DNA from 4 places in the Actinoallomurus sp. NPDC050550 genome. Region 4 is predicted to be linked to each of the others. Evidence: riboswitches for the same ligand, from Rfam matches in the RefSeq annotation. Region 4 holds a riboswitch; each other region holds the start of a gene.
The links. A riboswitch is a leader RNA that binds a small molecule or an ion and turns the genes downstream of it on or off. The one in region 4 is predicted to bind cyclic di-AMP.
Positions count from the first base shown of each region.

Region 1: it holds a riboswitch for cyclic di-AMP, as region 4 does, so the genes downstream of both, AB0I04_RS02490 (C40 family peptidase) here and AB0I04_RS36580 (CHAP domain-containing protein) in region 4, are expected to answer to the same signal.
Region 2: it holds a riboswitch for cyclic di-AMP, as region 4 does, so the genes downstream of both, AB0I04_RS43720 (CHAP domain-containing protein) here and AB0I04_RS36580 (CHAP domain-containing protein) in region 4, are expected to answer to the same signal.
Region 3: it holds a riboswitch for cyclic di-AMP, as region 4 does, so the genes downstream of both, AB0I04_RS17150 (NlpC/P60 family protein) here and AB0I04_RS36580 (CHAP domain-containing protein) in region 4, are expected to answer to the same signal.

Region 1 is NZ_JBFAJC010000002.1:43,922-51,324, forward strand. Features, by position in the region: gene AB0I04_RS02480 (NlpC/P60 family protein) at 1-624, shown strand, start outside; gene AB0I04_RS02485 (NlpC/P60 family protein) at 659-1,636, shown strand; cyclic di-AMP (ydaO/yuaA leader) riboswitch at 1,917-2,084, shown strand; gene AB0I04_RS02490 (C40 family peptidase) at 2,142-2,639, shown strand; gene AB0I04_RS02495 (hypothetical protein) at 2,722-4,062, shown strand; gene AB0I04_RS02500 (M48 family metallopeptidase) at 4,219-5,601, shown strand; gene AB0I04_RS02505 (acetate uptake transporter) at 5,641-6,306, opposite strand; gene AB0I04_RS02510 (glycosyltransferase family 4 protein) at 6,483-7,403, shown strand, end outside.
Region 2 is NZ_JBFAJC010000053.1:10,818-18,220, reverse strand. Features, by position in the region: gene AB0I04_RS43725 (LuxR C-terminal-related transcriptional regulator) at 1-884, shown strand, start outside; cyclic di-AMP (ydaO/yuaA leader) riboswitch at 1,288-1,432, shown strand; gene AB0I04_RS43720 (CHAP domain-containing protein) at 1,625-2,173, shown strand; gene AB0I04_RS43715 (cellulase family glycosylhydrolase) at 2,527-4,308, shown strand; gene AB0I04_RS43710 (isochorismatase family cysteine hydrolase) at 4,360-4,989, opposite strand; partial or broken gene AB0I04_RS43705 (hypothetical protein) at 4,986-5,168, opposite strand; gene AB0I04_RS43700 (TetR/AcrR family transcriptional regulator) at 5,190-5,801, opposite strand; gene AB0I04_RS43695 (ester cyclase) at 5,957-6,529, shown strand; gene AB0I04_RS43690 (transporter substrate-binding domain-containing protein) at 6,744-7,403, shown strand, end outside.
Region 3 is NZ_JBFAJC010000010.1:239,941-247,343, forward strand. Features, by position in the region: gene AB0I04_RS17125 (alpha/beta hydrolase) at 120-854, opposite strand; gene AB0I04_RS17130 (YafY family protein) at 918-1,940, shown strand; gene cpt (chloramphenicol phosphotransferase CPT) at 1,921-2,466, opposite strand; gene AB0I04_RS17140 (YchJ family metal-binding protein) at 2,660-2,998, shown strand; gene AB0I04_RS17145 (SgcJ/EcaC family oxidoreductase) at 3,079-3,492, opposite strand; cyclic di-AMP (ydaO/yuaA leader) riboswitch at 3,822-3,960, shown strand; gene AB0I04_RS17150 (NlpC/P60 family protein) at 4,023-4,985, shown strand; gene AB0I04_RS17155 (hypothetical protein) at 5,152-5,679, opposite strand; gene AB0I04_RS17160 (putative quinol monooxygenase) at 5,811-6,134, opposite strand; gene AB0I04_RS17165 (helix-turn-helix transcriptional regulator) at 6,282-7,115, shown strand; gene AB0I04_RS17170 (SDR family NAD(P)-dependent oxidoreductase) at 7,268-7,403, shown strand, end outside.
Region 4 is NZ_JBFAJC010000035.1:104,379-111,781, forward strand. Features, by position in the region: gene AB0I04_RS36560 (nitrite/sulfite reductase) at 1-197, shown strand, start outside; gene AB0I04_RS36565 (Insertion element protein) at 194-370, shown strand; gene AB0I04_RS36570 (phosphoadenylyl-sulfate reductase) at 367-1,080, shown strand; gene AB0I04_RS36575 (sirohydrochlorin chelatase) at 1,062-1,823, shown strand; cyclic di-AMP (ydaO/yuaA leader) riboswitch at 2,392-2,535, shown strand; cyclic di-AMP (ydaO/yuaA leader) riboswitch at 2,641-2,782, shown strand; gene AB0I04_RS36580 (CHAP domain-containing protein) at 2,796-3,560, shown strand; gene AB0I04_RS36585 (hypothetical protein) at 3,712-4,314, shown strand; gene AB0I04_RS36590 (TetR/AcrR family transcriptional regulator) at 4,508-5,275, shown strand; gene AB0I04_RS36595 (acyl-CoA dehydrogenase family protein) at 5,262-6,869, shown strand; gene AB0I04_RS36600 (AAA family ATPase) at 6,913-7,403, opposite strand, start outside.

The DNA.
Region 1 (7,403 bases), on a different contig from region 4:
CAGGTGTCGAAGAACCGCTCCACCGAGCTCACCCAGTTCCTGAACGCCGCGCAACTGCTGCAGCGGCAGGAGTCGCAGGCCAAGCAGGCCGAGACCGATCTGGCGCAGAAGAAGAACGCCGCACTCGCCGGCAAGAAGAACATCGAGAAGACGATCGAGCAGCAGAAGGCCCTGATCAAGAAGCTGGGCCCCGCTGCCGACACCGGTGGCGGCGGTGACGACAGCGGTCCGATGCCGAGCAACTGCGGCGGCGGCTACACGGGATCGGCGACCGGCAAGGCGCGCACCGTGCTGGTGTGGGCCTACAGCAAGTGCGGCACCCCGTACCTCTACGGCGGCAATGGCCCGCGCTACGACTGCTCCGGCTTCACGATGGCGGCCTACGCTGCGGCCGGTGTGAGCATCCCGCGCGTCGTCCCCGACCAGTACAACGCGACCAGCCGGGTCTCGCGGGCCAACCTGTCGCCCGGCGACCTGGTCTTCTTCGACAACCTCGGGCACGTCGGCATCTACGTCGGCGGCGGCAAGTTCATCCACTCGCCGCACACCGGGTCGTGGGTGAAGATCGACAGCCTGAGCAACGTCTGGTACAGCTCGCACTACGTCGGCGCGGGCGCGCTCTAAGGACACGATCACCATGGCCAAGGAGCGTACGATCATGTCCAGAACCGCGCGATGGTCCGTCACGACCGCCGGGTTCATCGCCGCCGCCGGGCTGTCCCTGCCCGCCGTTCCGGCGCACGCCGACCCCGCCTCCTCACTGGGCGGGGCGAAGAAGCAGCTGGCGAAGCTCAACGACCAGGTCGACCAGCTCGGCAACCAGTACAACAAGACCAAGGCGGACTACAAGGCCGCTCAGGGCCGGGTCAACGCCCTGGCCAAGTCGGTGCAGGCCGAGCGCAAGACGTTCCAGGCGCTGCGGCTGCGGGTCGCCCAGCTGGCCGTCGACGCCTACAAGACCGGGGACAACGGCTCGATCCCCCAGCTGCTCGGCTCGAAGGACCCGGACGCCGTGCTCTCGCAGATGTCGGCGTTCACGCAGATCGCGCACAACCGTTCGGCGGAGTTCCAGCAGTACCTCGCCTCCGCCCAGCGGCTGGAGCGGGAGCAGGCGCTGCGCGTGCAGGCGGCCCAGCAGCTCAAGACGAAGAAGACCCAGCTCGAGCAGCAGAAGTCGCAGGCCGACGCGGCCGTCAAGAAGCAGCTGAAACTGATCGCCAAGCTCGGCGGCAACATCGACCCCGGCAGCTCCAAGGAGAACTGCTCGATCCTCGCCTCGGGCAAGGCGGAGATCGTGCTGAAGTTCGCCTGTGCCCAGCTCGGCAAGCCGTACGTCTTCGGTGGGTCGGGCCCGAACGTCTGGGACTGCTCCGGGCTGACGATGGTGGCCTTCGCCAAGGTCGGCATCAAGCTCAACCACTGGGTGCCGGACCAGTACGACGCCAGCCAGCGGGTGTCCAAGGCGGACCTGCAGCCCGGCGACCTGGTCTTCTTCCACGACCTCGGGCACATGGGGATCTACATCGGCAAGGGCAAGTTCCTCCACGCCCCGCACACCGGCGACGTCGTGAAGATCTCCAACCTGAGCGACGCCTGGTACACCTCCACCTGGGTGGGCGGCGGCCGGCTGGTCTGAGGACCGCCGGACAACTGAACAGCGGACGCGGCAGGCCGGGCAGAGACCCGGTTCACCGGGGGCACGGAGCGCATCCGGCCCGCCTGTCACGTCATCGCGATCTTCCGCACCGGGGGACGGTGCGGAGTGTTACCTGCGGCGCACGCCATGCGCCGCTCGACCGGACGGGGTCTCCGCCAGAGGCGGCGCTAGGGACAGCGCCCTGATGGCGGGCCGGTTCCGGATTGTCAGAAATGCAGAGAAACGGTCATCACCGACGTGGTCCGACGGGGGCCGCGGGTGACCGTGAACGCCTAATCCGCGGGCACGCGGAACCGGGGACCCAACCGCGCACGAGCGCGGCTTCACGGGGGTGAATCGGGGCGCCTGTTCTCCCACAGGCATGCCGTAGGGCGGCTTCCACGTCCGAACCCGACAGCTAACCCGGTAGGCGTAGTGGAAGGAGAGACCCCTGTCTCGCAACCCCTCGACCGCTTCGTCCCTGCGCCTGCGCCTCGCCGGAGGCATGGTGGCCGCGGGTGCGGTCCTCGCACCCATCGCCCTGACGGTCCCCGCGGCGCACGCCGCGACCCCCCAGTCGACCACCGTCACGGCGCAGAAGAAGCACAAGTCCTGGAGCCAGCGTCACAAGGTCGGTCTGAAGGCGGTCTCCGTCGCGCGTAAGCAGATCGGCAAGTGGTACCGCTACGGGGGCTCCGGCCCCAGGACGTTCGACTGCTCCGGTCTGGTGCAGTACTCCTACCGCAAGGCGGGCGTCCGCCTGCCGCGCACCGCGGGCCAGCAGCACCGGCACATCAAGCTGCACATCCGCTGGCAGAACCTCGCCGTCGGTGACCTGGTGTACTTCAACTACAACAACCACACCGGGATCATCTCCAAGGTGAAGGGCCACAAGATCTGGATGATCCACGCGTCGCACACCGGCACGCAGATCAAGCAGGTCCGGATCGACAACAACAGCTACTACCGGAGCGAGTTCTACGGCGCGGCTCGCCCGTACTGAGCCGGCTGAACCGGCTCGATTCGCCGGGGTCGTCCAGGTGGGCGGCCCCGGCTTCTCAGTTTCGCCCGCTACTATCGCGCGCATGTCGTCGGCGGGCTCCGGGCAGTCACGGGTCGCCGCGCTGACCGGGGTGGCGATCGCGTTGAACCTGGTCACCGCGGTCGGCTACGTCGCGCTGCACCACGGCGCCGGCCGTACGGCCGCGTCGTTGCGCAGCGCCACGGCGGCGCCCACGCCCAGCACGGCCACGGTGACGGCCATCCTGCAGCGCCGTTCCCGCGCGGTCCTCGCCCATGACCGCGCGGCCTTCCTCGCCACCGTCGACCCGTCGGTCCAGGCGTTCCGCGCCGGGCAGGAGACGTTGTTCGACAACCTGACGAAGATCCCCCTGGCGACCTGGCGCGAGTCGCTCGCGGACACCCGCGCCGCGGCCGCTGCCGACGACGGCTGGACGGCCCGGCTGACGCTCACCTACCGGCTGGGCGGTTTCGACGCGGCCGACGTCGCCTACACCCAGTACCTCACCTTCGGCCGGAGTAAGGACGCGGGCTGGGTCGTGTCCGGCGACGGGTCCACGCACGGCCTGCGCGACGACCCGCAGATCTGGGACGGCGGCGCCCTCACCGTCATCCACGGCCGGCGAAGCCTCGTCATCGGCGAGGACGACACCGGAGTCGCGGACGGCACCGGTGCCACCGACGGCCCGGAGACGCGGACCGCCGAGCTGCGCGACATCGCCCGCCGGCTCGACACCGGCGTCGGCCTGGTCTCCGACGTCGTCGGCGACCGCTGGTCACGCCAGGTCGTCGCCTTCGCGCCGGCGACGGAGCAGGAGGCCGAAGAGCTCGTCGGCGACGTCCGGAACCTCGGCGACATCGCCGCGCTCGCCACCGTCAGCGGCACGGCGGGCGACTCGGAGCACGGCGCCGATCGCGTCATCATCACCCCCACGGCGTTCGACCGCCTGAACGGACTGGGACGGCACGTCGTGCTCACCCACGAGCTCGTGCACGTGGCGATGGGCGGCGCCCGCGACAGCCGCACTCCCATGTGGCTGATCGAAGGACTCGCCGACTACGTCGGTTACAAGAAGGCCGGCGTCTCGACGCGTGCGGCGGGACGCGAGCTCGCCGCGCAACTGGCCGCCGGTGACGTGCCGGCCGCGCCACCGGACCGGAACGCGTTCAGCGGCTCGGGCGAGCGCCTGTCCGCCGCGTACGAGGAGGCATGGCTGGCGTGCCGGATGATCGCGGAACGCTATGGAGAGGGTCGGCTGGTGCGGCTGTACCGGACCGCAGAGGCGGAGCCCGGCGACGCGGGCGACCCGCGGATCGAGGACCGCGCCCTGCGGGCGGTACTCGGCATACGTTCGAGCGAGTTCGCCGCGCAGTGGCGCGCCTACCTACGCAAGGAGCTCACGTGACCGAACCGGGCCATATGAAGCCCACAGTGGAGCCTGCGGCGTGGTGGCGGGGCGGTTGCCTGCGCGAGGAGCTCACGTGATGGAGCGGGACGGTATGAAGCCCACAGCGGAGCTTGCGGCGTGGTGGCGGGGCGGCTCTCTGCGCGAGGAGCTCGCGTGACGGAGCCGGGCGGTGCGTCGCCGTCCGCTCTCGTGTCCGATCGCGAACCCGGCCGCGCAGCGCCGTCGGAGGGCTCCCGGCGGACCGCCGCCGTCGCCGCGGCGGTGCTCGGCGCGCTGCTCGTCGTCGTGGCCGCGGTGGTGACGCCCTGGCATCCGCTGCCCGGCGGCCGGATCGCCGCCGACCCGGCGCTCGACTTCACCCGGGACCAGATGGCGCGCAGCGAGGCCTTCAGCGCCGCGCTGGATCCCCCCGCGTACGCCTCGCTCGTCGTCGGCCTGGTCGTCGTCCTCGGCCTGGGGCTGACGCCCTGGGGCGGCCGGCTGCTCGGCCTGGTCACCGGGTCACGCCGGTCCGCCACGGCGGGTGCGAACGTCCCGCTGTGGCGGCGGACCGTGCGGGTGGTCGCCGTCGCGGTCGTGCTCTCCACGCTGACCCAGCTCATCACGCTGCCCTTCGCCGCGTGGTCGGAGTCCGTGCTGCGGCGCTATCACCTGTCGACCCAGAACTGGGGGTCGTGGCTCACCGACCAGCTCACGGGCTTCGGGGTGAGCCTCGTCATCTGGATCGTGGCGCTCGTGGGGCTCCACCTGCTGATCCACCGCTTCCCCCGCCACTGGTGGGCGGCGGCGGCCGCGGGCGGGTTCCTGCTCGTCACGGCGGTCTCGTACGCCTACCCGGTCGTCGTCGAGCCGCTGTTCAACTCCTTCACCTCGATGCCCGCCGGACCGCTGCGGACGGATCTGCTCCGGATGGCCCGCGCGGACGGCGTGCCGGTCCGCGACGTGCTGGTCGCCGACGCGTCCAAGCGCACCACCACGCTGAACGCCTACGTCTCCGGATTCGGGTCGACCCGGCGGATCGTGGTCTACGACACCCTCCTCGTGTCGGAGTCGCCGAAGGAGGTCGAAGCCGTCGTCGCGCACGAGCTCGGCCACGCCAAGCGGAACGACGTGCTGACGGGGACCCTCGTCGGCGGCATCGGGGTCGCGGTCGGCGCGTGCGTCCTCTACCTGGCGATGACCTCGCCGCGGCTGCTGCGCCGCGCGGGCGTGCGCTCGGCGGCCGACCCGCGCTCCACCGCGCTGCTGCTGGCCGCGGTGACCGTCCTGACCCAGATCGCCGGGCCCGCGGAGAATCTCATCAGCCGCCGCATCGAGGCACGGGCCGACGTGCACTCTCTCGACCTGACGCGCGACCCGGCGACGTTCACGGCGATGCAGCGGTCCCTCGGCGTGACCGACCTCGACGACCTGTCGCCGAACCCGTTCGCCTACGCGCTGTGGAACACCCATCCTTCGGGGCCGGAGCGCATCGCGATGGGACGGGCCTGGGCGCGCCTGCACCACGTCCCCGTGCCGCCGCCCGCACGCCCCTGAACTTCGAGCCCAGGGGCGTACGGGCGGTGAGTGCGCCGGTTATTCGGTGACGGGGCTGGTGGTGGCGACGGCCGGGCGGGCGCCGAGCGGCCCGCCGACGGGCAGGGCGAGCCGGCCGCCCATTCCGTTCGCGACGCCGGCCGCCGAGGTGTACCAGGCGACCAGGGCGGTGAGGACGCCGATCCAGCCGCCGAGCTTCACCGTGCCGCTGCTGTGGGAGAGGTTGCCGATGAACAGGATGATCTCGGTCAGCTCCAGGGTGAGGAACACCCCGAACACCGCCGTGCTCACCTGGGTGCTCCACAGGAGCATGTACGTGTTGAAGATCGCGAACGCCAGCAGGATCCAGCCGAGGTCGTTCTGGACCAGGTCCTCCGGGTTCGCCTTCGTGGCCGCGGCCGTCGCGGCGGCCGTCGGCACGACCCAGTGGACGTACAGGGCCAGGCCGATCCAGAACCCGCCGTACGTCGAGAAGGCGGTGGCTCCGAAGACGTTCCGGTTGCGGAACTCCCACATGCCGGCGAGCAGCTGGCAGAGCCCGCCGTAGGCGAACGCGTATCCGAGCCAGGCGTCCGTGCCGTCGGTCCACCCGGCGTTCTTGGCGGAGAGAAGGAACGTGGTGAGGGCGAACGCCGCGAGCCCGAGCGGGGCGGGGTCGGCGATCCCGGATGGCGGGGTGGTCGGGGGTCGGGGGGTCTCGGTCATGGGTGGCTCCTCCTCGTCGTGAAGCTCCCACCGCCGTGCCTCGTCAGGTCCGTAACATCGCGGGCCCGGCGGGGATGGGCGGCCACAAATGACGCGCCTTAACACTAACTCCGTGTTTCGCATTGGTCACGGGGGCGCGTCAGGTCAATCCGATCACTCGTGCGATGCTGGCAATGATGAGGAAGACGCTCGTCGTGACCAACGACTTCCCGCCCCGGCCGGGCGGCATCCAGGCGTTCGTGCACAACCTGGCGGTCCGCCGGCCGCCGGGCTCGCTCGTCGTGTACGCGCCCGCGTGGGAGGGCGCGGCGGAGTTCGACGCGGCGCAGCCGTTCCCGGTGGTCCGGCATCCGACGACGCTGATGCTCCCCGTGCCCGCGGTGCTGCGGCGCGCCCGCGAGATCGTCCGGGCGGAGGGCTGCGACTCGGTCGTCTTCGGCGCGGCGGCACCCCTCGGACTGCTCACCGCGCCGCTGCGGCGGTCGGGCGTCGACCGGTTCGTCGGCATCACGCACGGCCACGAGGCGGGCTGGGCTGCCCTGCCCGGGTCGCGGCGGCTGCTGCGCCGGATCGGCGACGAGGTGGACGTCCTGACCTACCTGGGGGACTACACCCTCAGCCGGATGGCCCGCGCGCTGTCGCCCTCGGCGGTCACGCGGATGCGGCGGCTGGCCCCGGGCGTCGACGAGACGGTGTTCCGCCCCGGCGCGGGCGGCGAGGAGATCCGGGCGCGGCACGGCCTGGCGGACCGGCCCGTCGTCGTGTGCGTCTCCCGCCTGGTCCCGCGCAAGGGCCAGGACGCGCTGATCCACGCCTGGCCGCACGTGCTGCGCGCGGTGCCGGACGCCACCCTGCTGATCGTCGGCGGCGGCCCGTACCGCGCCGACCTGGAACGGCTTCGCGTCGAGCTGGGCGTCGCCCACGCCGTACGGCTGACGGGCGCCGTCCCCTGGGAAGAGCTGTCGGCGCACTACGACGCCGGCGACGTGTTCGCCATGCCCTGCCGGACCCGTCGGCGCGGCCTCGACGTCGAGGGGCTCGGCATCGTCTACCTCGAGGCGTCCGCCACCGGGCTCCCGGTGGTGGCGGGCGACTCG
Region 2 (7,403 bases), on a different contig from region 4:
GCACGCGCGACCTGGGGCCGCATCTGCTGACGTCGTCCGCGCTGGCGGTGCTGGTCGCGGCGACGCTGCGGGCCGGCGATCTGAGCGCGGCGTGGCGGTACGCCGAGGCGGAGCGGCCCGCGCTGTCCCAGTACGGATCGCCGCGCGCGGAGGCCGGGTTCCATCTCGTGCGGGCGCAGGTCGCCGCCGCCCGTGCCGGGCCCGCGTCGGCGGAGGAGGCCGTCGTACGGCTCTGTGACGAGGCCACGGCGAACTCCTGGACCTTGGTCGGCGAGCCGACCGCGGCGCCATGGCTCGTACGGACGGCGCTCGCCCTCGGCGACCGGGCCCACGCCGAGAGGGTGGTCTCGGCGATGGACCGGCTGGCCGCCGACCACCCGGTCTTCGACAGTGTCGGTGTCACCGCGACGCACGCGCGCGGCCTGTTCGACCGTGATCGGGCCGCCCTGCGACGCGCCGCCGAAGAATACGCCGACCCGTGGGCCCGCGCCTCGGCGGCGGAGGATCTGGGAAGCCTGCTCGCGGCGGACGGCCCCGGGACACGCGGGGAGGCCATCGCCGGCCTGGACGCCGCGCTGGCGGCCTATTCGGCACTCGGCGCGATCCGCGACGCCGCTCGGGTCCGCCGCCGGCTCAGGCGGTTGGGCATCCGGCGCCGGCACTGGAGCCGGGCCGACCGGCCGGTCTCCGGCTGGGCCAGCCTCACCGACACCGAACGCCGTGTCGCCGAGCTCGTCGCCCAGGGCCTGACCAACCGCGAGGTCGCCGACCAGCTGTTCATGAGCGCGCACACGGTCGCCTTCCACCTGCGTCACATCTTCCGGAAGCTGGACGTGACCTCCCGGGTCCAGCTGACCCGGCTCGCGGTGGAGGTCGGCGACTGATCCCCGGCGCCCCTCGGATGGTACGTGGCCTCTGACGTCACATCTGCATCATCGTGACAATTGGCATTTCTGGCCCCACAATGCCATATAGAAAGCACCATGCTCATCTGTGGGGCTGCATTACGTTGATCTCGGTAGTTAAGTGACCCAGATCACATAAATGCCTAGTGTCGTCTGCGTGTTTTGTCCTGCTATGTTCCTATAACTCTTGCGGCGCTCGTATGCGTCGCCCGCATATCCGCTGGTGATGGCCGGTACGTCGACCCGGGCGAGGACGCGTTTTAAAACGCGTGTCCGGGGCGAGTTCGGCCGAGCCGGTTCATATCCAAAATCGCACGATCCCCCAAACGCCGCCATCGCAATGGCGGCCATTCCCCAACCCTCTTTTGACGCCGCCCGTCCTGCGGGCGACCCGCTGAATCCGCGCCCCCGCGGAACCGGGGACCCACCAGAAGTCCCGGGGTGAATCGGCACGCCCCCTCGTGCCGTAGGGCAGCTTCCACGCCCGAACCCGTCAGCTAACCCGGTAAGCGGCATGGAAGCCAAGGAGTTCCCCCGTGCCCTGTGTCCCCCGACCCGAGAAAACGCCATCCGCATTCCGCTTCATTCCCGCCTTCGCCGGCGTCGCAACGGCCGGTGCCGCCGCGATCATTCTGACCTCGGCCGGACCGGCCGAGGCATCCTCCGCCGCTTCTCTTCCTGACCATGCCGCGGTCCCGTTCCCCCCGGCAGGCCGGCCCGTGCAGTGGCCCATCCCCGGCAGGGGACTGGACGCCAGGCCCAAGGACGAGCCCAAGGTGGTGCAGAAGGTGCCCACCGCCGCCGACGCGCTGAAGCTGGCCCTCTCCCAGGTCGGCACCACGGAGACCGCCGCCGGGGGCACCAAGTACAACCAGTGGTTCATGTCCTCGCCGTTCGCCAAGAGAGGCGTCCAGCGAGACGGCGGGGCGATCAGCGACTATGCCGACGCGAGCTGGTGCGACATGTTCATCACCTGGGTCGGCTCTCAGGCGGGCGTCAAGGGAATCGGCGGTGACGCCTTCACCCCGGAGCACGCCCGCTGGTTCGAGCAGCAGGGCCGCTGGGGAAGCGTTCCCAAACCAGGCGCGGTGGTGTTCTTCTCCTGGAGCGGCGGAGGCATCGACGGCATCGACCACGTCGGCCTGGTCATCAAGGACAACCACAACGGCACCATCCAGACCGTCGAGGGCAACACCGACAACGCCGTGCGGATCCGTACCCGCAGCACCGGCCAGGTCGTCGGCTACGGCTATCCCCAGTACGGCTGACACTGACTTTCCTCCCCCCCCGCGTCGACGTCGGGCCCTCTGAGGGCCCGGCGTCGACGCACGCTGCCATCGTCCCGGCGGCTCGGTGATGTCGTCCGGTCTCGATGAGGCCTCCGGTCCGCACGCGCTCGCTCGCCGGGCGTGAGCCGTCCGGAGGCGCCGGTGGCCGCGGCACGCGCGGCTGAAAGTTTCAGCCGCGTTCCCGGTCCTGTCCCAGGTCGGCGTGCGTGCGTGCGCCCGGAGGACGGGGCGCTCTTGCGATGCGATCGGGGGCGGGTGATCGTTGCCAGCGCCCGCAAACGCCGGAGCAGGACCGCGTGCCGCTTCGCCGCCTTTCGCCAGGGAGAACGCCCATGCCGATCCACCGGAGCCCGTGGTGCAGAGCCGTGCTGGCCGCGGTCGCGGTACTGCTCGCCGTATTGGGGCTCGCCACGGTCCAGACCGCCGCCCATGCCGCCGTGTCGTGTTCGGCCACGTACGCCAAGAGCTGGGACAACGGCAGCGCGTTCGGTGCCGACATCACGGTGACCAACACCGGTGACCCGCTCACCGGGTGGACGCTGAGCTTCGACTTTCCCGGCAACCAGGTGATCACCCAGATGTGGGGCGGCGTGCCGTCTCCGGCGGTGCCCACGCCGGCGGGTGCGGCCATCACCGTCACCCCGGCCTCGTACAACGCCGCCCAGGGCACCGGGGCGACCTGGACCGTCGGCTTCAACGGCACCTACACCGGCGCCGACAACGCTCCGAGCGTGTCGTGCGCCGGCCCCGGTTCCGGAGGAACGCAGCAGGCCCTGGTGGTCTCCCCGACGAGCGTGAGCGTGCCCGAGGGCGGGACCGCCGGCTACACGGTCCGCCTGAACGCCCAGCCATCCGGCGACGTGACGGTCACCAGCACCGCGGGCACCGGTGACGGCGACATCACGGTGGTGAGCGGCGCGACCCTGACCTTCACCACGTCCAACTGGAACACCCCGCAGACCGTGAAACTCGGTGCCGCCGAGGACCCCGACAGCACCAACGGCACCCGGCCGATCACCGTGGCGTCCAGCGGCCTGACGTCGGTCACGGTCAACGCCACCGAGGCCGACAACGACGGCGGCGGCACCGGGGGACCGGCACCCGCGCTGCACGTCTCCGGGAACCACCTCCTCACCTCGACCGGCGCCACGTACCGTCTGCTGGGCGTCAACCGGTCCAGCGGCGAGTTCGCGTGCGTGCAGGGCAAGGGCATGTGGGACAGCGGTCCGGTGGACCAGGCATCGGTCGACGCGATGAAGGCCTGGAACATCCACGCCGTCCGGATCCCGCTGAACGAGGAGTGCTGGAACGGCACCGACGGCACGCCCAACGGCGCCACGTACCAGCAGAACGTCAAGGACTACGTGAACCTGCTGGTCGCCAACGGCATCACGCCGACCGTCGAGATGCACTGGAATCACGGCCAGTACAGCGGTCAGGGCGCGGGCTGCTCGGACACCGCCGCGACCTGCCAGAAGCCGATGCCCGACGCGCAGTACGCGCCGACGTTCTGGACCGGCGTCGCGAACGCCTTCAAGGCGAACAACGCGGTCGTCTTCGACCTGTTCAACGAGCCCTACCCGGACGCCGCCGCGAACTGGGACGCGACCGCCGCCTGGACCTGCTGGCGGGACGGCGGCACCTGCACCGGCATCGGCTACCAGGTGGCCGGCATGCAGTCCCTGGTCAACACGGTGCGCGCCACCGGCGCGACCAACGTGATCATGCTCGGAGGCGTCGCCTGGTCCAATGACCTGAGCCAGTGGCTGACCTACAAGCCGACGGACTCGACCGGCAACCTGATGGCCGCATGGCACACCTACAACTTCAACACCTGCTCCAACACCTCCTGCTGGGACAGCCAGGTCGCCCCCGTCGCCGCGAAGGTGCCGGTGCAGGCCGGTGAGATCGGCCAGAACTCCTGCGCCCACGACTACATCGACCAGGTGATGGCGTGGGCGGACGCGCACGGCATCGGGTACACCGCCTGGACCTGGAACGCGTGGGGCTGCAGCCAGGGCAACGTGCTCATCAACGACTACAGCGGCACCCCCACCAGCACGTACGGAGAGGGTTTCAAGGCACACCTGCTCACCCAGAACCCGCTCTCCTAGCCCGGCCTCTCAGCAGGGCGAGCGAGACGTGCTTCGGGGGCTTGAGAGGTGTCAGGCCCGGGCTCCCTCGAACGCGGCGACGACCTCGTCCGTGGTGGAGATGGCGTGGGCGTAGGTGGGGCCGTTCAGCTCGTGCGCGGCGTGCATCATCTCGGGGAGGAACGCCGCAGTGGCGTCACGCACCAGCGTCACGTGGTAGCCGAGTTCCATGGCGTAGCGGCCGGTGGACTCGATGCAGGTGTTGGCCAGCAGGCCGACGAGAACGACGTGGGTGATGCCGTGCTGCTTGAGCTGGAAGTCGAGGTCGGTGTTGGCGAAGCCGCTCTGGGCCCAGTGCTCCTTGATGACGACGTCGGTGTCGGTGGGCTGGAAGTCGGGATGGAACTCGCCGCCCCATGTGCCGAACGCGAAGGTGTGGCTCTGTCGGACGCGCTGCTGGGTGGGGTTGGGGTGGTCCCAGCCCTCGTAGTCGCCCTCCCGCCACCGGCGGTGGGGGACGAAGAAGATGTGGACACTGTTCTCGCGTCCGGCGGCGACGACGGTGCGCAGATTGTCCAGCAGCCCGACCTCAAGGGCGACATGGCTCACCGCGGGCCAGATCTTGCCGCCCTCGGAGAGGAAGTCGTTGTACGGGTCGACCAGCAGGATCGCCGTGCGTGTGGGGTCGTAGGTGTCGGTCATCGCCGTCCTCGGTTTCCATCACACCCGCTCTCAGGATAGGACACCGGTGCGCAGCCTTCCCCGGATTCGTACGGGGGCGGCCAGAGCCCGTTGCAGCACCTCACCGGCCGGTCCGGCCTTGTGATCTGAGCGGGCATATAGCCGTCGGCCGCATACACGAGCAGGCCGAGCGGCGTCTTGTCACCTCCCCATGAGCGGTGTCAGCGGAGGGCGGCGAGCGCCGTGCTACAGAGGACGTCCTCGGCCCGGTCCCAGGTCCAGCCGTTCTCGACCACGAGGGTGCGCCAGCCGGTGGGTCCGAACCAGTGCCAGAGCAGGTCGGCTGTCTCCTTCACCGAGTAGGTAGGGGGCGGAGGCAGCGTGTGCAGATGGCGGGCGGCCGTGTGCAGCGCGTCGCGGTAGTCCGCGGTGGCGCGCTCCCACAGGGCCTCGCCGTCCTCGTGGACGGGCAGTGCCTTGCGGATCGCCTCGTGCACGGTGAACTGACCCTCGTTGCCCATCCGCGTGCCATGAGCCAACGCTCGCAGCACCGACTCCGGTGTCCGCTCCTCGAGCAGTGCCTGCATCGCCTGCTCGTAACCGGAGGCGCTCACTCCCTGGTCGACGATGCGGTTCAGGATGTCGCTCTTGCTCCCGACGCTCGCGAACACGGTCTTCGATGCAACACCCGCCGCCGCGGCGATGTCGGCGACGGTCACCCGCCCGTAGCCGCGCTCGGCGAACAGCTCCGTGGCCTGACGCAGGATCAGCTCGCGTGTCCGTGCGGCGGACTGTTCGCGCAGCGGGGAGACGTAGGAGCGCTTGGCCGGCATGATCGCATTCTATCGCGATGAATTCATTAGGTGTGCTATAACCTCAATTATGGTCGGCCGCATCCGGACGCGGCCGACCATGCCGCCGGCCCCGCGGGCCGGCCCACGTCTTCACCGCGACCGCGCAGCCGACGAGGGGCAGCCACACCATGGGAATGGACTCCACAGAACTCGCCTACGGACTCTTCCGGGTCCTCGAAGCAGGTGATCCAGCACTGGCCGCCGATGTGGTCCACGAGGACTTCCACAACCGCGAGGCAGCCGTGGCACCCCCGGCCTGCGCTCTGCCCGGCCCGGCCGGGGTCCTCGCCTCGGGCGCGTGGATGCGCTCCGCCTTCAGCGACCTGCGCTTTCCGGTCCTCGGAATCGCCCGCAACGACGACCAGATCTGGGTGCGGCTGCGCATGCGGGGCCGCCACACGGGTCCCTTCGTCCGCTACCGCGACGGCGCACTCGACCAGGCCATACCCCCGACCGGGCGTGACATCGATTTCGAGCAGATCCATGTGCTCGGCCTCCGCGACGGCAAGGTGGTGAGCCATGAAGCTATACCCGACGACATCACCATGCTCGGCCAGCTCGGCGTCTTCCCCCCGGCCCCGCCCACGGCACTCCGCATGATCGCCTGGCGTGTGACCGGACGGGCTGTCCGCGCCGCCACCCGGGCGATCACAGAGGCCGCCGAGGCGGCCGCACTGCTGCACGACAATCCGGGCGTAGGACACTGAGTCGACCGCGCCATGTCCATCGGTCGTAGCAATTGATCTTGGTTTGAGGCTTCGTCGCCGTCCGGGGCGATGCCGGTAGCGGCGACCATGCGGCGGGCGATGGCCCTCTGAGGAGTCACCCATTCCGTGTGATGATGATCTGCCCGGCCGCCTGCCCGGCACGACGCCGGTGCGCGACTCGGCCCCGTCCCCACCTCGGAAGCAGGAGTGATCCTTGCGGCGTACCACCACACTCTCCGCCCTGGCCCTCGCTCTCCTCACCGCCGTCGGCGGTGCCGTCTTCACCACCGCGCAGGCCGGCTCCGCCGCGCCGTACGGCGCCCGCACCCTGCTGGACGGGGTGCCCCGGCGCGGTGTGCTGCGGGTGTGCACCACAGGCGACTACCGGCCGTTCAGCTACTTGGATCCGAAGACGAGCACGTATACCGGCATCGACATCGACATGGCGAAGAACCTGGCGAGCAGCCTGGGGGTGAAGGTCGCCTTCGTGCCCACCACGTGGGCGAAGATCGTCGACGACCTCACCGCGCGCAAGTGCGACATGAGCATGGGCGGCGTCTCCGTGACCCTGCCGAGGGCCCAGAAGGCGTACTTCAGCGCGCCCTACCTCACCGATGGCAAGGCCGCGATCGCCCGTTGCGCCGACAAGGACAAGTACCAGACCCTGGAGGGCATCGACCGGCCCGGGGTCCGGGTGATCGTCAACCCGGGCGGCACCAACGAGAAGTTCGTCACGGCGAACATCAAGAAGGCCACGATCATCACCCACGCCGACAACAACACCATTTTCGACGAGATCGTGGCCGGGCGGGCCGACGTCATGATCACGGACGCGAGCGAGACGAAGTACGAGGCGAAGCTCCATCCCGAGCTG
Region 3 (7,403 bases), on a different contig from region 4:
GTCGGTCTCATTCGGCGAGCGCTCGCGGTGACGACGCCACGTCGCCGTACGGCCCTGGGGACGGGCCTGGGCGCAGACAGGACCAGGCCGTCCCCATGGGGCGCCATACGGACGGCCGGTCAGCCTGCCTCGTGCAGGATCGCCGCCAGTTCGCCGGGCCGGTCGAACATCGGCCAATGCCAGCCGAACAGCTCCCGGTGATCCCAGTCTTCGCCCGCCATGTGCCGGAAGGCGGGAACGGCCGCAGCCCTCGCCCGGACCTCCTCCACCCCGAAGCTGCACAGCACGTGCAGTCGCGGCAGCTTCTCCCAGGCCCCGGTCAGCCGGACCGGCGTGGTGGCGGTGGCCCACGGCTGCGGCGCCGACAGCCGCGTCAGCCGCTCGAGCGTGTCGTCGGACAGCTCGAACGCATCGGCGGCGAGCTGCGGCCACGGCGGAGGCGGTAGCCGCCAGCCGTCGCCCACCGTGCGCACCAGCTCGGCGTTGCGGGCCTGGTCCTCCGGCGGGGTGAACTCCGCCTGGGACATCCCATCCGGCAGCGGTCCACTGTCGATGAACACCAGCCGGGCGATCCGGTCCGGCATCCGGTCCGCCACGCTCGGGATCACCGCCGCACCGGCGTAGCTGTGCCCGACCAGCACCACGTCGTGCAGGTCCTCGTAACGGATCAGGTTGAGCACGTCGGTGACGTGCGTCTCCAGGTCGGTGTCGGGCCGGGCCAGGTGTGCCCGCTCGCCCATCCCGGTCAGGCTGAGCGGGTGGACGTCGTGCCCGCGGCCGCGCAGCTCGGCCGTCACCGGGCGCCAGGCCCAGGCGCCGAGCCAGAAGCCGGGGAGAAGTACGTAAGTCGTCATGAGTGCGACGCTAGGCCGGATACAGGACAGGATCCGCCCGGTATTTGCGGCAAACTTTCGGATATGACCCGACCGACCGCCCGAGTGCTCGCCCTGCTGGAGATCCTCCAGGCCGGCGGCACCCGTACCGTCGCCGACCTGGCCGACCGGCTCGGCGTGGACGAGCGCACCGTCCGGCGCTACGTCGACCACCTCATCGACCTGGAGGTCCCGGTCCGATCGGTACGCGGCCGGTACGGCGGTTACCGGCTCGCCCCCGGGTACCGGATGCCTCCGCTGATGCTCACCGACGAGGAGGCGCTGGCCGTACTGCTCGGCCTGGTCGTGGGCCGGCGCGCCGGGCTGGTGACCACGTCCGTCGCGGCGATGGAGAGCGCCGCCGCCAAGGTACGCCGGGTGCTGCCCGAGGCGCTCGGCCGCCGGCTGGAGGCGCTGCTGGCCGCCACCGAGTTCACCGCTCCGGCCCGGCGCGTGGCCACCCCGGAGACGGGCGTGCTGCTGATGCTCGCGGAGGCCGCGCGGCACCGCCGGCCGGTCGCCCTCGGCTATCAGGCCTGGAACGGGCGCCGCAGCGAGCGCACCGTCCATCCGTACGGGATCGTCCTCCACTCCGGACGCTGGTACGTGACCGGCGCCGACTCGGACCGCGGCGAGGTGCGTACGTTCCGGTTGGACCGGATCGAGACCGCGACGGTGCTGCCGGGGTCGTTCGAGGTGCCGGAGGGGTTCGACCCGACCGCCCGGGTGCTGTCCGGGCTCGCCGACGTGCCCTACCTGCACGAGGTGTCGCTACGGGTCCAGGGCACGGCCGAGCAGGTCCGATCCCGGATCCCGGTCGGTATCGCCACCGTGCAGGAGCTCCCGGCCGACCCGGCGCGGGATCCCGCTCATGACCCGCCGGGACCTTCCGAGGATTGGGTACGGGTCCGGCTGCGGGCCGAGCGGCTGGACTGGGTCGCCGCCGTACTCGCCTGGCTGGACCGCCCGTTCGTGATCGAGTCTCCGGACGCCCTGCGCGACCACGTCCACGCCCTGGCCCGCCGACTCGCGACCTGCGCCGACGCGGTCACGGGCGACTCGAGCTGAGCTGAGCGGCGATGGTCCGCGCACACTCCAGGGACTCGGTACGGGTGGTGTCCACCTCCAGGTCATAGAGCACGCCCCGGTGGGCCGCCTCCGCCTGCGACGCGGCCATTCCCTGGGCCCGATCCCCGCGGGCGATCTCGCGGCCCGCGGCGACCGCGCTCTCGCACCTGACGCCGACCCACAGCACGTCCAGTCCGTCGAGGGCCTTCTGCCACCGCTGCTGGGACTCCGCGCCACCGAGGAAGACGTCATCGACGATGACCCGGGCACCGGCGCGGGCCATCGCGGCGATCCCCTCCATCCACGCTGCTTCCAGCTCCCGGAACTCCCGCCCGACGCTCACTCCGCCATCCGCGGCGAACTCGATCCCGGCCTCCGATGTCCGCATGGACGCGGGCATCGCCTCGACCAGCGTGTCGACGCTGACGGCGAGCCACGGATCCGGCAGTACCGCCTGCAGGCACCTGGCGATCCCGGACTTGCCCGAGCTGGATCCACCGTTCAGCACGATCACCTGAGTCGTCACCGCGCCACAGTAGAGGCACTGCCTGCGACCTGTTTCGGCAGGGCCGCCCAACCGCTACGACAGGCGAGCGGCCGCAGCGATGGTCTCGCGGCGACACAATGAGAACATGAGCCAGTCCGATCCGGGTGCACGATGCTTCTGCGGGCTGCCCGCACCGTACGACGACTGTTGTGGACGTTTTCACCGCGGAGACATGAAGGCCCCGACAGCGGAGCGGCTCATGCGCTCGCGGTTCAGCGCCTTCTGCGTGGATGACGAGGGCTACCTCCTGCGTACGTGGCATCCGTCGACGCGGCCACCGCACATCGACTTCGACGAGTCCCTGCGCTGGCAACGCCTCGAAGTCCTCCGAACCGCCGGCGGAAGCTACCTCGACGCCGAGGGAACCGTCCTCTTCCGCGCCCACTACGTCCAGCGGAACCGCCCCGGGCTGATGGAAGAACACAGCCGCTTCGTCCTCGAGGACGGCGCCTGGTCGTACCTCGGCCCTCTCCCCTCCCTGCCACGGACCGCGCCCGCCCGCGGACGATAGGACGTCCGTGCCGGAGTACGGGGCGGCCTTCGTTCCCGGCCTCGCATCGTGCAGGCGGCCGACCCGCGAGTGTGTGGTCGTCAGGCGCTGTAGGTGCGCTTGGCGCGACGGCTCATCTCGGTGTTCTGGAACGCGACGCACTCCCATCGCCCGTCGCGGCGACGCAGGGTGTACGTCTGGAACTTGTCGTAGTCGATCTTGTTGCCTTTGCCGATGCCGCCGACCGTGGTCACCACGGCGGTGTCGGTGTCCACAGTGCGCACGTCGATGGGTCTGACGATCATCCGCGTGCCCTTCCGCCACTTCGTGAACACCTCGTGGTGGGTCTGGCCGACGGCGGCCCTGCCGAACATGGCGTCGCCGAGGAAGATCACGTACGAGGCGTCTTCGGCGAACTGCCGAGCGTAGGCATCGGCGTCACCGGCGTCCCATGCCTGCCGGATGCGCTCCAAGAATTCCTCAACGGTGTCGCTGCCGGTCGTCTCCGTGATCATCTCCGCTTCGATCAGGGCCCTGTCCGGGCAGTCGGGGGTGACACGCCGGGGCGATCGAGACGCTTGAATCCGCGCTGTCGCCGACGGGCCTGCATCCTCGCCACTTCGCCATTCTCAAAGGGTTGAGAGACGGGGAAGCCCAGTCGCAGCAGCAACTCGCTCAGAAGGTAATCACCCGCTGTAGGGACATGCGCACCGACACGGCGCCATGACGTGCACTCAGTAACGGACGGCGCACACTGCGTACCATAAATCACGTTTCGGTGGTTTTATCCACATTGATGCCCTACGCTCCGTAGGACTCGACTGTCCCATGCTTCACACAAGAGCACGACCGTCAGCCGAATCCCTGCAGTGCGGGGAACCGGGGACCCAGGTAACTGGGGTGAATCCGCAGCGCCCAGCGCTCGGTAGGGCATCTCCCGCCCGAACCCGACAGCTAACCCGGTAGGCGTGAGGAGAGGAGTTCGTACGTGACATTTTCATATTCTCGGCTCACAAGTTCTGGCTGGCTGAGGGGCATTACGGCCTTGACGGCGAGCGCCGCCCTTCTTCTTCCCGCAAGCAGCGCGTACGCGGCTACCAAGCCGTCACCGACCGCAGCAAAGAATAAGCTGGACAAGCTAAACAGCCAGGTAGACAAGATCGCCAATCAGTACGACAAGGCCAAGACACAGCTGGATGCGGCGAAGAAGCGGCTTTCAGTGATCAACAATCAGATCGCCACCGAAAAGCCCAACTATCAGAACCTGCGCGTCCGGGTGGCGCAGATGGTCGTCGCCGCCTACAAGAACGGCAGTCTTAGCAATACCGCCGTCATCGCTTCCAGGGACCCCGAAGCGAGCCTGCAAAATATGTCGGCCTTCACCGAACTTTCCAACAGCCGAAGCCAAGAGATGACCGCATTGCTGGCATCGACCCAGCGCCTCCAGCGTGATCAGGAAGAAGCCAAGGCAGCGCTGCAGACGGTCACCACGACCACGTCTACGCTTAAGAAGCAGAAAGCCGCCGCCGAAAAAGCGATCGCCAAGCAGAAAGCACTGGTCGCCAAGTCCACCAGCTCCAGCTCAAGCACCAACAGCTCAAGCGGCAACAGCAGTAGTAAGAGCAGCGGTAGCAGCCCCTCCAGCTCCGCATCCGGCTCGGCCGGCACGGCGGTGAATTATGCCATGGCTCAGCTGGGTAAACCCTATGTCTTCGGCGGTACGGGCCCGTCGGGCTATGACTGCTCCGGGCTGACGATGATGGCCTGGCGCGCGGCCGGCGTCAGCCTTCCCCGCGTCGTCCCCGACCAATACAGCGCCATCCGCCACGTCGCCAAGTCCGATCTGCAGCCCGGTGACCTGGTCTTCTTCGACGGCCTTGGCCACGAAGGCATTTACGTCGGTGGCGGCAGATTCATTCATGCCCCGCACACGGGCACCGTCGTACAGTACGCCAGCATGTCCAACAGCTACTGGACCGCGAACTACGTCGGCGCCGGCCGCCCGTAATCAAAGGGCCCGTCGCCCAGCGTGATCGCTGGACCGCGGGGAAAGCGTCGTACATCCTGGACCGGATCGACGCCTTCCCCGACCGGCTGCGACAACCTCGTCGCCGCCCTGCTGCCGCACAACCGTCCGCGTACATTTCGTGCGCATTGGGATCGGCACGCGGTCGCTAGAGGAATGCGGAGAGCAGGAGGGCCATCCCCAGGCCCAGGATGCTGACCAGCGTCTGGGTGGTGGTGTGGATTTTCGTGGCCTTGCCCATGTCCATCCCGAAGGACTCCTTGACCAGCCAGAATCCCTCGTGGTTGACGTAGTTGAGGCCGATCGAGCCCGCGCCGATGGCGATGACGACCAGCGAGGTGTGCCAACTGTCGGACGCGGTCACCAGTGGCGCGACGATGCCGGTCGAGGAGACGATCCCTACCGTCGCCGATCCGGTGGAGGCGGAGAGCAGCAGTGCGAGCAGCCACCCCAGCAGCACGACGCTGATGTGCGCTCCGCCGGCGGCCGAGGCGATGGCGTGGCTGATGCCCGTGTCCTCCAGAACTTGGTTGAAGGCGCCGCCCCCGCCGATGATCAGCAGGATGCCGACCACGGCCTTGAGGCTCTCCGTGACGGACTGCCGCACCGCTTCCCCTGACCTGCCTTGGGCCAGTCCCAATGCGAACAGCGCGACGGTCTCCCGACCGTGATGCAAGCGATCACCGCTGCCGCTCCGCACGCCGAGGTCTACTTGCTGCGCAGTCCCCGTATGGTCCGGCGCTTTGTCGCGCAACTCCGGCGGACGGCCGCCTAGCCCCGATCAGGCTCGCCGTGCTCCGGGTCGGCCTATCGTGCCGGGCGGAACGGCTGCAGGAAGCGGATCCCGTCCTCGATGCTGCCGTCCATCAGTTCCAGCAGTTGGGGCACCAGGTCCTGCATGCGGGGTGCCTGCAGGTGGCCTTCGAGGGCCTCGCGGCTCTCCCAGCGCTCGAAGATGACGAACGCGCCCGGTTGTCCCTCGACCTGGTGAGCCTCGTAGTCGATGTTGCCCGCGTCGTAGCGCGATGCGGTGACGGCGGCTGTCATGAACGCCTTCATCGCGGCTTCCTTCCCGGATTTGGCCCGAGCTTCCCACAGCACGGTGACGTAGTGGTTCGACGTGGTGGTCATGCTTTGCTCCTCCTGGCTCCGAACAGCATCGTTGTGCGCCGTTCACGACTCCACACTGAGCCCCGAGGAGCGTCGGCGGGAGCTACGGGACTTCGTGGTACAGCGCGTACCACCCAGCGGGGCGGGGTGTGCGGGAAAATGGTGTTCATGGATCAACTCGGTGCCGTGCTGCGGGCGTGGCGGGACCGGCTGGACCCCGCGACGGTGGGCTTCGCACACGGCTCACCCCGTCGGGTCCCCGGTCTGCGACGCGCGGAGCTGGCGACGCTGGCCGGCATCTCGGTCGAGTACGTGGTCCGGCTGGAGCAGGGACGGGTGGCGACACCCTCGGCGCAGGTCTGCTCGGCCCTGGCTCGCGCCCTGCACCTGTCCAACGACGAGCACGCTCACCTTCTGCGCATGGCCGGTCACGCAGCGGATCCGATCCGGGTTCCACGAATGATCCCAGGGAGCCTGTACCGGATCGTGGACCAGCTCGCCGGCAACCCGCTGGCGATCTACGACGCCACCTGGCAGTTGCTGCACTGGAATCCGCTGTTCGCGGCCACGTTCGGCGATCCCACGGTGCGCGGTGTGGGAGACCGCAACGTCCTGGTCTGGCAGTTCCTGGGTGAGCTGCCCCGGGTCCGGCAGACGGCGGCCGAGCGGGCGGCGTTCGAGGAGTCCCTCGTCGCCGACCTGCGCGCGACGACGAGCCGGTACCCCGACGATCCCGACCTCGCGGCGTTGGTATCGAGGCTGAACCTCAGCCCACGGTTCTGCGAGTTGTGGAGCCGCCGAGCGGTGGGCGGTCACCAGAGTGCGCACAAACTCGTCCAGCACCCGGATGTCGGACACATCGCCATGAACTCCGACATCCTCAACACCCAGGACACGAACCTCCGCCTCGTGGTGTACACGCCGCAGCCAGGCACCGACGCCCGCAGCAAACTCGAATTCCTTGCGGCGATTGGGGTCCAGAGGATGTCTCCTCAGGGATGAAGGCCCGCGTTCTGCCTCGTCCGGTGGACCAGGCTGCTGGGTGGTACGCGCGGTACCAGGAAGTGCCGTAGCTCCCGCCAACCCTCCCGGGGACCCAGCATGGAGTGCGTGAACAGCGCACGGCCGTGCTGTTCGGACCAGGAGGAGCCAGCATGACCACCACATTCATCACCGGGGCCAACAAGTCCCTCGGTTTTGAAACCGCTCGTCGCCTCGTCGAGGCGGGGCACACCGTCCTCCTCGGTGCCCGCCACCGTGAGCGCGGTCGGGCCGCGGCCGAGTCGCTCG
Region 4 (7,403 bases):
AGGTCGAGGGCTACCAGGTGCACCTGGGCGGCTCGATCGGCGGGGAGTTCGGCAAGAAGATCCGTGGACTGAAGACCACCGCGGAGGAGTTGCCCGACTACGTGGAGAGGGTGCTGCGCAGGTTCCAGGAGGGTAGGCACGACGGCGAGTCCTTCGCCGCGTGGGTGCAGCGTGCGGAGGAAGGTGACCTGAAGTGACCGAGCGAGCCGTCCCCTTCTACTGCCCCTACTGCGGAGACGAGGACCTGGAGCCGTACGAGAGCGACGGCGGCTGGCACTGCCGGGCCTGCACCCGGGCGTTCCGGCTGCGGTTCGTCGGCCTCGGTGCGCTCAGCACCACGGGTGCTCCCAGACGGGAGGGTTCGGAATGACGCTCCTGTACGAGCGCGCTCCTGCGGCGCTCGACCTGACCGACATCGTCGAATCGGCCGCCGACGCGCTGGAGGAGGCCTCCGCCGAAGAGATCATCCGCTGGGCGATCGCGACCTTCGGTGACCGGATCTGCGTCACGTCGTCCATGAAGGACGCGGTGCTGGTCGACATCGCCTCGAAGGTCCGCCCCGGCATCGACGTGCTGTTCGTCGACACCGGCTACCACTTCGCCGAGACGATCGGCACGCGGGACGCCGTCGAGGCCGTCTACCCGGTCAACGTGGTCAACGTCACCCCCTCCCGGACCGTCGCCGAGCAGGAGCGCGACCTCGGGCCCCGGCTGTACGGCCGGAACCCGGATCTGTGCTGCCACCTGCGCAAGGTCGAGCCGCTGAACCGCGCGCTCGAGCCGTACCTCGCGTGGATCACGGGCATCCGGCGCGAGGAGACCTCACACCGGCGCGGCTCGCGCGTGGTCGAGTGGAACGCCGCGCGCGGGAAGGTCAAGGTCAACCCCCTCGCCCGCTGGACCCAGGCCCAGCTCCACGACTACATCGAGGAGCACGGCATCCTGGTGAACCCGCTGCAGTACGACGGGTACCCGTCGATCGGTTGCGAGCCCTGCACCAAGCAGGTCGCGCCGGGCGAGGACCCACGCAGCGGACGCTGGGCCGGCACCGGAAAGACCGAATGCGGCATCAACCTCTGAGCACTCCGGCGATCCCCCTGGTCGCGGTCGCCCACGGGAGCCGGGATCCGCGTGCGGCGGCGACGATCGAGGAACTTCTCGATCTTGTTCGTCGTTCATCGGGGGTGCGGGTCGTGACCTCGTATCTCGACCACGCTCCCCCGGCCCCGGGGCAGGCGCTCGGTGGTCTCGTCGGCGAGGGGGCCGACGAGGCCGTCGTGCTCCCTCTGCTGCTCACCGCGGCGTATCACAGCAAGACCGATATCCCGGGGGCGCTTCGCGACGTCCGAAGCGCCCACCCCCGGCTGACTTTGCACTACGGGACGACGCTGGGCCCGCATCCGCTGATGACGAAGGCCCTGGAGCGGCGGCTCGCCGAGGTCGGCGTCCGCCCCGACCCGGACACCGCTCTGGTGCTCGCCGCCGCCGGTTCCAGCGATCCGGCGGCGAACGCGACGATCGGCCGGATGGCGCGAGCCTGGCGCGGCTGGCACTCCGTCGTCCCCGCGTACGCCTCCGCGGCCCGTCCCACCCCTGCCGAGGCCGTACGCATGCTGTACGACGCGGGCGCGCCGCGAGTCGCGATGGCGTCCTACTTCCTGGCCCCGGGCTACTTCGCGGACAAGGTCCGTGAGGAGTCCCTGGAGGCCGGGGCGGTGGCGGTCTCGCCCGTGCTGGGCGCCGCGCCGGAGGTGGCGGAGATCACGTCGCAGCGCTATCGCGAGATCCTGACGCGCGGCGAGCGCGTCGCGGCGGCCGGCTGACGCCTTCCCTGTGCTCCGGCGCGTCGCGGCGGCCGGCTGACGCCTTCCCTGTGCTCCGGCGCGTCGTGGCGGCCGGCTGACGCCTTCCCTGTGCTCCGGCGCGTCGTGGCGGCGGGCTGACGTCTTCTCGGTGCTCCGGCGCGTACGGCGAGCCTCCTGCCGAGGCTGTGGTCACCCATCGTGACGGGGTGCGGAATACTCTTCGCCGCCCGGCTGTTGCGACACCTGGACGATTCAGCACCTTTGCGGTCATTCATGATTGCTTAGACCGGAAACCAAAAGTGGATCATAAGGCGCGCCAGATCGATCTTTATGACGATCTTTGTGGTGTCGATCACGTGAGTAATATCCGACGGCCATGTTTGGCACGTCGGTATTTGTCTGATATGTTCCTCTAAGTCCGGCGACGCTCCCCATGCGCCGCCCGAACATCCGCCGGCACGGCCGGCCCACCAGCGCAGATGGCGCGGCGCGAAGACGCGTGCGAGGGCCTCCGTACAGAGCCGAGACGGTTCATATCCCAAAATCGCGCCACTCCCGCGAAGTACCCGTTGATCCATTTTCAGCGGGAGCGGCAACGTCGAGTCCGTGAAGATCACGGAGCCGGGGACCCATCAGAAGTCCCGGGGTGAATCGGCACATCCCCTGTGCCGTAGGGCGACTTCCACGTCCGAACCCGTCAGCTAACCCGGTAGGCGTACTGGAAGTAAGGAGCAGAACCTTGTCCGCGAGTCCGCCCTGATCTGAATACCGGCCGTCACCGCTACCCCTAGCCGATGACGGCAGACGTATCTCTTTGTTCGAGCCGCCCGCATGAGCGGGCGACCCGCTGAATCCGCACCTAGCGGAGCCGGGGACCCACCAGAAGTCCCGGGGTGAATCGGCACATCCCCTGTGCCGTAGGGCAGCTTCCACGCCCGAACCCGTCAGCTAACCCGGTAAGCGGCATGGAAGCCGAAGGAGTACCCCCCTGTGTCCCCTCGACACGCCAAACCCCGCTTTACCCTTGATCGTAAGACCGTCGCCGGCGTCATCGCCGGCACCGCCGCCGCCGGCGCGGCCGCGTTCACCGTGGCCTCCGCAGGACCGGCGCTGTCCGCACAGATCCCCGGTGCGTCCCGCCTCGCGGCCCACCATGTCGCCCAGATACCTAATCCCAGTATGGGTAAGGCGATCGCGGCCGGTTCCCTGGGCGACGCCCCGCACGTCAAGGTGCGCGCCCTCGCCGAGCCGAAGGCGCAGGTGCAGAAGAAGCTGCCCTCGGCCACGGACGTCCTGAAGCTCGCCGTCTCCCAGGTCGGCACGACCGAGAACGCAGCCGGCGGCACCAAGTTCAACCAGTGGTTCATGTCCTCGCCGTACGCCAAGGCAGGCGTCGCGCGCGACGGCGGGTCCATCAGCGACTACGCCAACGCCAACTGGTGCGACATGTTCGTCTCCTGGGCCGGCGCCGAAGCCGGCGTCAAGGGGATCGGTGGCGACGCGTTCACCCCGACCCACGCCAAGTGGTTCCAGCAGCAGGGCCGCTGGGGCAACGTTCCCAAGCCCGGGGCCGTCGTCTTCTTCTCCTGGAACGGCAGCGGTGTCGACGCCATCGACCACGTCGGCCTGGTCATCAAGGACAACCACGACGGCACCATCCAGACCGTCGAGGGCAACACGGACAACGCCGTGAAGGTCCGGACCCGGAACACCTCCGCTGTCGTGGGTTACGGCTACCCGGAGTACGCCCAGTAATCGCCCGTGCCGGCGCGTGCCGCGTCGCCGCCGAGCAACGCGGCACGCGCCGGTCTTCCCTTCCCGGGCGGTCCCACGAATCCCCCTGTCATCGCCCCGGGATGCCCCCATCCCTCATGCCCCCGTTCCCCATGCCCCCGAAAGGAATTCCATGATCAGGTTCTCGACGAAGGCCATTGCCACCGCGGCCGCCGGCGTCACCCTGGCCGGCGCCGGCGTGACCACCGCCCTCGCCTACGGAACCGCCTCGGAGTCGGCATCCTCGGCGCAGAGCGCCCCCGCGCCGTCCGCCGCGCAGGCGCCCAAGCAGGCGCCGCAGACCGAGCAGCGCGTCGCCACGGAGAACAAGGACCGGCTGTTCGTGAGCCTCAAGAAGGACGCCAAGAAGGAAAAGGCCGCCCTGCCCGGCGGCGTCTCGACCGCGACGTCCTTCTGGGACCCGTCGACGGCCTCCGGCAAGCCGATGTCGTTCCACACGCTCGCCAGCCCGTACTGGCCGCTCGGCACCAAGGTGAAGGTCACCTACAACGGTAAGAGCGAGATCGGCATCGTGGAGGACTTCGGCCCGGCCGAGTGGGCCGTCGCGCAGCACAACCCGCCGGCGCTCATCGACCTGTCGGAGAAGATGATGCAGCAGCTCACCGGCACCGCGTCGAACTCGATCACGATCAAGTTCCAGGTGCTGGAACTGGGCAACGGCGGCGTGTACCGCCACTCGGGCACCGGCTACGCCACGGCCACCGGCAAGGCGTAACCCACCCCCTCGACACCGGCACGGCGTCACCCGCTCCCCCCCTCGCCTGCCGGTCCCGGACGGCGTGGGATCCCCTCACCTGAGGTGATCCCGCGCCGTTCCGTCGTTCCCGACGGCCCTGCCCTACCGACGGCTCCGTCTTTCCCGACGGCCACCCTTGCAGGGAAGGAATGAACTGAGGTTCAATTCTTGCGTGCCTTACCGCCGTACGCCCCGTGTCGAGGCCCGGCTCAGCGCCTCTCGGGACCGCATCCGCGCCGCCGCGCTGGCGGTCGTCGCCGAGCGCGGCTACGCCGGCTGCTCGATCGCGGCCGTCGCCCGGCGAGCGGGGGTCGCGACCGGCAGCGTCTACCGCCACTTCCCGGCAAAGGCCGACCTGGTCGCGGAGGTCTTCCGGGTGGCCTCCCAGCGCGAGGTCGACGCGTTCGCGCGCGCCGCGTCGCTGGAGGGCTCGGCGGCGGAGGGCATCGCGGCGGTGATCGAGACGTTCGCGGGCCGGGCCCTGCGGGCCCCGCGGATGGCGTACGCGCTCCTCGCCGAGCCGGCGGATCCCGCCGTCGACGCCGAGCGCCTGGTCTTCCGCCGGGCGTACGCCGCCGTCCTCGCCGGGCTCATCGGCCGCGGCATCGCCGCCGGCGAGCTCCCCGAGCAGAACGTCGAGGTCAGCGCCGCGGCGCTCGTCGGGGCCATCGGCGAGGCTCTCGTCGGCCCCCTCGCGGTCGGCGCCGGCCGCTCCGCCGAGCCGCCTGCGGTCGGCGACGCGGACGCACGGACGCATGCCGCCCGCCGCGCGGACGCGCAGACGCATGCCGACGGCCGCACCGACGCGCAGGCGCGTGCCGACGGCCTCGCCAAGGCGCAGGCACGTGCGGTCGGCGACGCGGACGCGCAGGCCGGCTTGATGGCTCATCTCATCACCTTCGCCCAGCGCAGCATCGGAGCGGTCGATGACGACACATGAGGTCTTCAACCAGGTCCCCCCGCTCGTCGGCCATGATGTGGCCGACGACCCCGCCCTCCTGGACGGGCTCTTCCGCGAAGGCGGCGGCTGGGCGGCCGAGGCCGTCCACGAGCTCGGCCGACTGGGAGGCACGGAGCAGGCGCGCGAGTGGGGCCGGCTCGCCAACGAGCACCCGCCGGTGCTGCGTACCCACGACCGGTACGGCCATCGCGTCGACGAGGTCGAGTTCCACCCCGCCTGGCACGAGCTCATGCGCGTCGCGGTGGGCCACGGCCTGCACGCCCGGGCGTGGACCGAACGATCCGGGGCGCACGTCGCCCGCGCCGCGAAGTTCTACGTCTGGCGAGTGGACGCGGGGCACGGCTGCCCCATCTCGATGACCTACGCCGCCGTACCGGCGCTGCGCCACGCGCCCGAGCTGGCCCGGCAGTACGAACCGCTGCTGACGTCCGGCACGTACGACTTCGGCCTGCGGCCGCCGCTGGAGAAGCAGGGCATCCTCGCCGGCATGTCGATGACGGAGAAGCAGGGCGGCTCCGATGTGAGGGCCAACACGACGCGTGCCGTGCCCCGGCCCGACGGCACGTACCTGCTGACCGGCCACAAGTGGTTCACCAGCGCGCCGATGTGCGACGTGTTCCTCGTCCTCGCGCAGGCGCCGGAGGGCCTCACCTGCTTCCTGCTGCCCCGGGTGCTGCCCGACGGCACGCGCAACGGTCTTCGCCTGCAACGGCTCAAGGACAAACTGGGCAACCGGTCGAACGCATCCGCCGAGGTGGAGTACGAGGACGCGGTCGCCTGGCGCGTCGGCGACGAGGGGCGCGGCGTCCGCACGATCATCGAGATGGTCAACATGACCCGGCTCGACTGCGTCATCAGCGCGGCCGCCGGAATGCGCGAGGAACTCATCCAGGCGACCCACCACGCCGCGCACCGTCAGGTGTTCGGCCGGTACCTCATCGACCAGCCGCTGATGCGCAACGTCCTCACGGACCTCGCGGTCGAGTCGGAGGCCGCGACCGTCCTCATGCTCCGCCTGGCCGGGGCCACCGACCGCGGCGAGACCGCGTTCAAGCGGCTCGGCCTCGCCGTCGGCAAATACTGGGTCTGCAAGCGGTGGCCCGCCCACGCCGCTGAGGCGCTCGAGTGCCTCGGTGGCAACGGCTACGTCGAGGAGTCCGGCATGCCGCGGCTGTTCCGCGAGTCGCCGCTCAACTCGATCTGGGAGGGTTCCGGGAACGTCGCGACCCTCGACGTGCTGCGGGCGATGGTCAAGGAGCCGGAGACGGTGGAGGCGTTCTTCACCGAGATCGGCCTGGCCTCGGGCGCCGACGCGCGGCTGGACGCCGCCGTCGCCGAGGTCAAGGACTCGCTCACCGACGTGGCGACGATCGAGCTGCGCGCCCGGCGGGTCGTCGAGCGCCTCGCCCTGGTGCTGCAGGGCTCCCTGCTGGTCCGGCACGGCCACCCGGCCGTCGCCGACGCCTTCTGCGCCTCCCGCCTCAGCGGCGACTGGGGCCGCGCCTTCGGCACCCTCCCGCCCGGATCCGACTTCACCGCCATCATCGAACGAGCCGTTCCGAAACTGGGATAGCCCTGCCGCGGGTCAAAGCCAAAACCCCGCCGACGACCTTCTTTCAGACGGTCCCGCTGAGGGATTCGGCGGCGGCGAGTGCTTGTGCGGCGCTGTGGTGGTCGCCGTGCGCCCGGAAGCCTTCTACCGCGATGGCGAGCGCTTTGTCGGCTTCGTCGAGCCTTCCGGCAGCCTGGAGGGTTCGGCCGAGGTGGAGGCGGGCGATCGCTTCGCTGTGGGCCGAGCCGCGTGCCTGGGCGAGTTGGAGGGCGTCATGGTGGTGGATGAGGGCGGTGTCGTGGTCGCCGAGGCGGCTGTGGGCGGCGCCGAGGAGGTAAAGCGCCATGGCCGTGAGGTCCTCGTCGTTGTTGTCGCGGGCCAGGCTGAGCCCGGCCCGGAGGTGGTAGAGCGCGGTATCGGGCCGGTTGAGGTGGAGGTACTGTTCGCCGGCGTAGTTGTGGGCCATGGTCATCTGGACTGGCATGTTGGCGGTCAGCCCGGCCGTAATGGCCTGTTCGAGGGTGGCTGCCGCCGCGTCGTGGTCGCCGGAGCGGC